2 linked regions of the Thiocystis violascens DSM 198 genome follow. The protein of the gene in region 2 interacts with the protein of the main gene of each other region in a pairwise test. Links are inferred from orthologs where the notes say so. Each region holds a gene or a part of one and is shown on either strand. Other genes may lie near its edges.

Region 1 (3,163 bases), 3.8 Mb from region 2 along the record:
AGATGGACATCTTTCATTGTCTCGACGAGTTCGACGACGAGACCCGGGTCTATTTCAGTATGGCGAACATGGTCAAGCCGGGAACCTTCCCCTTCGACGACATGGAGGATTTTTCGACTCCCGGTCTCATGTTGTTCGCGCAACTGGAGGGCAACCCGGAAGACATGACCATCCTTGACGAGATGATCGCCACGGCGCGCAAGCTGGCCATTTCACTCAATGGCGATGTCCTCGACGACACCCGGCGTTCGCTGACGGTGAAGAAGCAGGACGAGATGCGCAAGGCGGTGCTCAACCATCAGCTGCATTGGTCAAGGACCGGTCGGCGGTGAGCATGCCCGATGATGCGCATCGGCGCGCCGAGTCCCTGCGCGCACGAATCCGCTATCACAATCATCGCTATTACGTACTCGACGATCCGGAGATCCCGGATGCCGAATATGACCGCCTGATCCGCGAACTTCAGGCGCTGGAGGCCGAGTATCCGGCGCTTGTGACGCCCGATTCGCCGACTCAGCGAGTCGGCGGCCAGCCCCGCCCCGAGTTTCTCGCCGTCCGTCATCGCATCCCCATGATCTCGCTCGATAACGCGATGAGCGACGCGGAACTGCTGGAATTCCATCAGCGCCTTGCCAAGTCCTTTCAAGACGACGCTCCGATTCTCTACCTCGCCGAGCCCAAGCTTGACGGTCTGGCCGTGAACCTGCGTTACGAACAGGGCATTCTGATCCAGGCCGCCACGCGGGGCGATGGGACGACCGGCGAGGACGTGACGCAGAACGCGCGCACCATTCAGACGATTCCGCTGCGTCTGCTCGGGGAGGATTGGCCGGCGATCCTGGAGGTTCGCGGGGAGATCTATATGACCCGCGCCGGGTTCGCGCGGCTGAACGCGGAGATGCGGCGCAAGGGTCGGACACCCTTCGCCAACCCGCGCAACGCGGCGGCCGGGAGCCTGCGCCAGCTCGACGCGCGGATCACCGCCGGGCGGCCGCTGGCCTTCTGCTGTTATGGCTGGGGTGAACTTTCGGCGTCAGCCGGCGAGAGTCAGTTCGTCATGCTGCAACGCCTGGCTGCCTGGGGCGTGCCGATCTCAAAAGAACTGCAACAGGTGCGGGGGCTGGACGGCTGCCGTGCCTACTTCGATGCGCTTGGCGAGCGCCGCGACGCGCTGGATTACGACATCGATGGCGTGGTGTTCAAGGTCGATCGACTGGCGGATCAGGTGCGTCTCGGGGCGACCGCGCATCATCCGCGCTGGGCGGTCGCCCGCAAATTTCCGGCCCAGGAGGAACTCACCCAGGTCGAGGCGGTGGAGTTTCAGGTCGGACGGACCGGCGCGGTGACGCCGGTCGCGCGACTGCGGCCCGTGCAGGTCGGAGGCGTGACCGTCGCGAACGCCACCCTGCACAACATGGACGAGGTGATTCGCAAGGATGTGCGCATCGGCGATACCGTCATCGTGCGCCGCGCCGGCGAGGTGATCCCGGAGGTCGTGCGGGTCGTCCCCGAGCGCCGTCCGCCGGATGTCCGCGCGGTCGAATTGCCGAGCCAGTGCCCCGTTTGCGGCTCCGATGTGATCCGTCCGGAGGGCGAGGCGGTGGCCCGCTGTACCGGCGGACTTTATTGCCCCGCCCAGCGCAAGGAGGCGATCCGGCATTTCGCCTCGCGCCGCGCGATGGATATCGAGGGTTTGGGCGAGAAGCTGATCGAGCAACTGGTGGATCTGGATTGGGTGCGCGAGCCCGCCGATCTCTATCGCCTGACACCGGAACAGCTCGCCAGACTCGAACGCATGGGCGAAAAATCGGCCGCGAACCTGCTCGCGGCGCTGGAGCGGAGCAAGGAGACCAGCTTCGCCCGCTTCATCTTCGCGCTCGGGATTCGGGAGGTCGGCGAGACCACCGCGCAGGCCTTGGCCGCGCGCTTCGACGGGATGGCGTCTCTGATGCAGGCGCGCGAATCCGATTTTGTCCGGGAGCGCGGGATCAAGGGGATCGGCATCGAGACCGCAACCGCGCTGCACCGTTTTCTGGTCGAGCACCCAGAGCAGGAGACAGACGGCAACCTGGCGGACTGGCTGACCGGACTCGGGATTCGCGGTCTGACGCCGGCGCGCGCGTCCCTGCTGGCGGAGCGCTTCGGGAGTCTTCAGGCGCTGCGTCTGGCCGGGCTGGAGGATCTCTATTGGAACAGCGCCCGTCTGGTCGAAGGCGTCGGCCCCGTGGTCGCGGCCCATCTCGCCGGTTTTTTTGCCCAGGCGCACAATCGCGAGGCCATCGCGCGACTGCTGGCGGCTGGAATTCGCTGGCCGGAGACCGCACCCCAACCGAGCGCCGCAGGCGCATCGCCGCTGACCGGAAAGACCTTCGTCATCACGGGCACGCTGAGTCGCCCGCGCGATGCGATCAAGGAGCAGTTGCAAGGATTCGGCGCCAGGGTCTCGGGCAGCCTCTCCAGCAAAACCGATTATCTGCTGGCGGGCGAGGCCGCTGGCTCGAAGCTCGACAAAGCGCGGGCGCTCGGCATCCCGGTGCTCGACGAGGCCGGACTTGCGGCCCTGCTCGTTCAAGAATAAGAATCGCCCCAAACCACTACCGCAATTGGAGACACCATGACCGACCTGACGAAAGAACAGGAAATCCTGATCGCCATGCGCTGGACCCTGTCGGCGATCGTGAAGGATGTGACACCGCCGCCTGGAATGCGTCATCCGCTGTCGGACGCCACCATCCAGGACGTGCGGAAGTGCCTGGGTTTGATCGCGGCGCGCGAAAAGGAACTGGCCGACGAGCAGGGACGCGGCGGCGAGCGTCCCTATTATGCCGACGAGCCCCAGAGCGTCCAGGTGGTTTCGATCGATCGCATCAAGAAGCGCGGGGCTTGAGAACATGGTCGATACGATCCTGCTTGACGGTTGTATCCGAGCGCCGCGCCGCGCCTTCGTTTTCCTGGTCACGCTGATCGCTGCCGCAGGTAGCGGATCGAGCATTGCCGCCGCCTCGGACGCTTCCGGCCCGCGTTGGAGCTATGCGGGCGAGTCGGGTCCGGCGCACTGGGGCGATCTGGACGCGGCGAACGAGACCTGCGTCAAGGGGCTGTCGCAATCTCCGGTCGATCTGGCGCAAACGCAGCCGGCCGCCTTTACCCCGCTGAGTTTCCA
Region 2 (3,360 bases):
GGGTCTGCGGCGGAACTTGTTGCGCGCCATCCGGCGCGACCGCATCGAAGCGCACCAGATAATGTAGCTCGAAGGCGAGCGTCTTGCCGTTCGCGTCCACCGCCGCGACCCGCGAGGAACGATTCTCGGACAGGATGCGCAGAATCAGCCTGGCCTCGGCGGGGTTCGCGGTCAGGCGCACGTCGCTGCCCGACAACAGATCCTCGATCGCGCGTCGCACCGGCGAACCGGGCGCGGACTGGAGATAGAGCGGATTCAGCGTCGGCGGAATCTCGATACTGCCGCGCAGATGAAAACCGCAGCCGGCCAAGATCGGAAAGACAATCAGCAGAATCAGCAGCCGAAGGTTCCGCGATCCCGTCAAAACGCAAAAGTCACCCACGAAACGCTCAAGCATCTCCACCCTGCCTATCCAAAATCATCATGTTTTTGTGAAACAAAAACATTAGGCCACGATGTTGACGAGCTTGTTCGGCACCAGAATCACCTTGCGCACGGCCTTGTCGCCAATGAATTTAAGCACCTGCCCGTTGGCCAGGGCCGCCGCCTGGATCGTCTCCCGGTCCGCGTCGGCGGGCACCTTGACGCTGGCGCGCACCTTGCCGTTGACCTGCACCACGTACTCGATGCTGTCCTGCCGGAGCGCGTCGTCATCCACCGTCGGCCAGGGAGCGGAGAGGATATCCTCGCCGAAGCCGAGTTCGCGCCACAGATGGTGCGTGACATGAGGCGAGATCGGCGCCAGCAGACGCAGCACGATGCCCACCCCTTCGCGCACGATGGCCGCGCGCGCGGCGGACGGCTCCAGTCGATAGAGCGTATTGACCATGGTCATGCAGGCCGAGACCACGGTGTTGAACTGCTGTCGCTCATAGTCGAACAGCGCCTTGTTCAGGGTCGCGTGAAGCTCGCGACGCGCGTCGCGGTTGGCGTCATCCAGCTCGCCCGCGAGCGTGGCATCGGACTGGATCGACTCCGACTCGCCCACGGCCAGCGCCCACAGCCGCTTGATGAAGCGGAACGCACCCTCGACCCCCTCGTCGTTCCATTCCAGCGATTGATCCGGCGGCGAGGTGAACATGGTGTAGAGCCGCACCGTGTCGGCGCCATACCGCTCGGTCAGCGATTGCGGATCGACGCCATTGTTCTTGGACTTGGACATCTTCTCGATGCCGCCGAAGGTCACCGGCTGGCCGTCGGACTTGAGGACCGCGCCGACCAGTTTGCCTTTCTCGTCACGCTCGCTCTCGATGTCGCTCGGATTGAACCACTGCTTGCGCCCTTCGCCATCCTCCCGAAACCAGGTCTCGGCGACCACCATGCCCTGGGTCAGCAGATTCTTGAACGGCTCGTCGCAGTCGACCAGCCCCTCGTCGCGCATCAGCTTGTGGAAAAAGCGGGCATAGAGCAGATGCAGCACGGCATGCTCGATCCCGCCGACATACTGATCGACCGGCAGCCAGTAGTTGGCGCGCGCGTCGAGCATGGCGGTGTCGCAACCCGCCGAACAGTAGCGGGCGTAGTACCAGCTCGACTCGAAGAAGGTATCGAAGGTGTCGGTTTCCCTGACCTCCCCGTTCGGGAGTTCGGAGAATGACGGCATCTTTTTCAGGGGCGAGCCGGAGCCGTCGACAATCACGTCCTCGGGCAGACGGACCGGAAGGTCGGTTTCGGGACGGGTTCCGCCATCGGCGGTCCGCACCACCGGAATCGGGCAGCCCCAGTACCGCTGACGCGAGACGCCCCAGTCGCGCAGCCGGAAGTTGACCGTTTTCTGTCCCCTGCCCCGCTCCGACAGCCAGTCGGCGATGGCCTCGAACGCCTGAGCCGAGGTCAAACCGTCGAAAGGGCCGGAATTGAAGAGCACGCCCTTGTCGGTATAGGCGGCCTGCTCGATGCCGCACGGGCTGTCGTCGGCGGAACGGATGACGGGCTTTTTGGGAATGCCATAGCGTTCGGCGAACTCCCAATCGCGCTGATCGTGCGCCGGCACCGCCATCACCGCGCCGGTGCCATAGCCCATCAACACGAAATTGGCGGCGAAGATCGGCACCGGCTCGCCGGTGATCGGGTGGATGGCGTCGATGCCAAGCCGCTGGCCCTTCTTCTCCATGGTCTCGATCTCGGCCTCCGAGGTACCGCCCTGACGGCAGTCCTCGATGAAGGCGGCGATCTCGGGATTATCCAAAGCGGCGCGATGCGCCAGCGGGTGTTCGGCGGCGACGGCGACATAGGTGACGCCCATGACCGTATCGGGACGGGTGGTGTAGATCCCGAGCGTCTCGTCGCTGCCCGCGATCCCGAAATCCATGTGAACGCCCTCGGAGCGCCCGATCCAGTTGCGCTGCATGATCCGCACGCGCTCGGGCCAGCCATCCAGTCCGTCGAGCGCATCCAGCAGCTCCTGCGCGTAATCGGTGATGCGCACCAGCCACTGTTCGATTTCGCGCTTCTCGACCGGCGCGCCCGAGCGCCAGCCCCGCCCGTCGATCACCTGCTCGTTGGCCAGCACGGTCTGATCGATGGGATCCCAGTTGACCGTGGTCTTGGCGCGATAGGCCAGCCCTTTTTCCATCAGTCGGGTGAAGAGCCACTGCTCCCAGCGATAATAGTCCGGATCGCAGGTCGCCAGTTCGCGCGCCCAGTCGTAGCCGAAGCCCAGGGATTTGAGCTGGTCCTTCATGTAGGCGATGTTCGAGCGGGTCCATTGCGACGGCGGAATGCCGTGCTGGATGGCCGCGTTCTCGGCCGGCAGGCCGAAGGCGTCCCACCCCATCGGCTGAAGGACGTTTTTACCCTGCATCCGCTGATAGCGGGCGATCACGTCGCCGATGGTGTAGTTGCGCACATGCCCCATGTGCAGCCGCCCGGATGGGTAGGGGAACATGGACAGGCAATAGAACTTCTCGCGGGACGGATCCTCGACGGCCTTGAAGGACTGGTGCCCTTCCCAATACTGCTGGGCTGCCGTCTCGACGGCGCGTGGATCGTAGTCGGTCTGCATGGAATGGTGTCTTGCTATCGGCGGTTGGAAGGGAATTCGATCTTTCGCAAGGATACCGCAGAGGCTTTTGCTATCCTAATCCCTGAAAGGTGAACGTCCACTCACGCGGGAATTTCGTCCATGACCGAAGAACACAAACACGACACCACCGACAAACTGGTGCATGCCTACGAGCAGATGCTCAAACAAACGCACGAGACGATCGAAAAGGCGCAGCAGGAATCCGTGCCCAAATTCCGCGAGATACTCGACAAGGCGCGCGATAACATGGTCGAACTCGGCGAGCTGACGCGCGAGGAGGCGGAAAAGGTCTCCGACTACATCAAGCGCGATATCGAGGACGCCGCCAATTACAT

Evidence for each region. Proteins that work in one complex are often made in the same cells at the same time.
Region 1: the proteins of leuS (region 2) and ligA interact in binary tests that used the Escherichia coli proteins (3 or more experiments, as listed by UniProt). The link is inferred for Thiocystis violascens DSM 198 from one-to-one orthologs.

Annotation. Positions count from the first base shown.
Region 1 is NC_018012.1:4,853,088-4,856,250, forward strand. Bases 1-2,956 are described here. They hold ligA (NAD-dependent DNA ligase LigA), read left to right. Parts: upstream 1-334; coding sequence 335-2,578; downstream 2,579-2,956. Other genes in these bases: THIVI_RS21695 (cell division protein ZipA), read left to right, coding at 1-332; THIVI_RS21705 (hypothetical protein), read left to right, coding at 2,615-2,887; THIVI_RS21710 (carbonic anhydrase), read left to right, coding at 2,892-2,956. Outside these bases: more of THIVI_RS21710, read left to right, coding at 2,957-3,163. UniProt on the Escherichia coli protein: DNA ligase that catalyzes the formation of phosphodiester linkages between 5'-phosphoryl and 3'-hydroxyl groups in double-stranded DNA using NAD as a coenzyme and as the energy source for the reaction.
Region 2 is NC_018012.1:1,072,746-1,076,105, forward strand. The notes cover bases 226-3,328. They hold leuS (leucine--tRNA ligase), read right to left. Parts: upstream 3,005-3,328; coding sequence 446-3,004; downstream 226-445. Other genes in these bases: THIVI_RS04800 (LPS-assembly lipoprotein LptE), read right to left, coding at 226-397; THIVI_RS04810 (zinc ribbon-containing protein), read left to right, coding at 3,125-3,328. Outside these bases: more of THIVI_RS04800, read right to left, coding at 1-225; more of THIVI_RS04810, read left to right, coding at 3,329-3,360.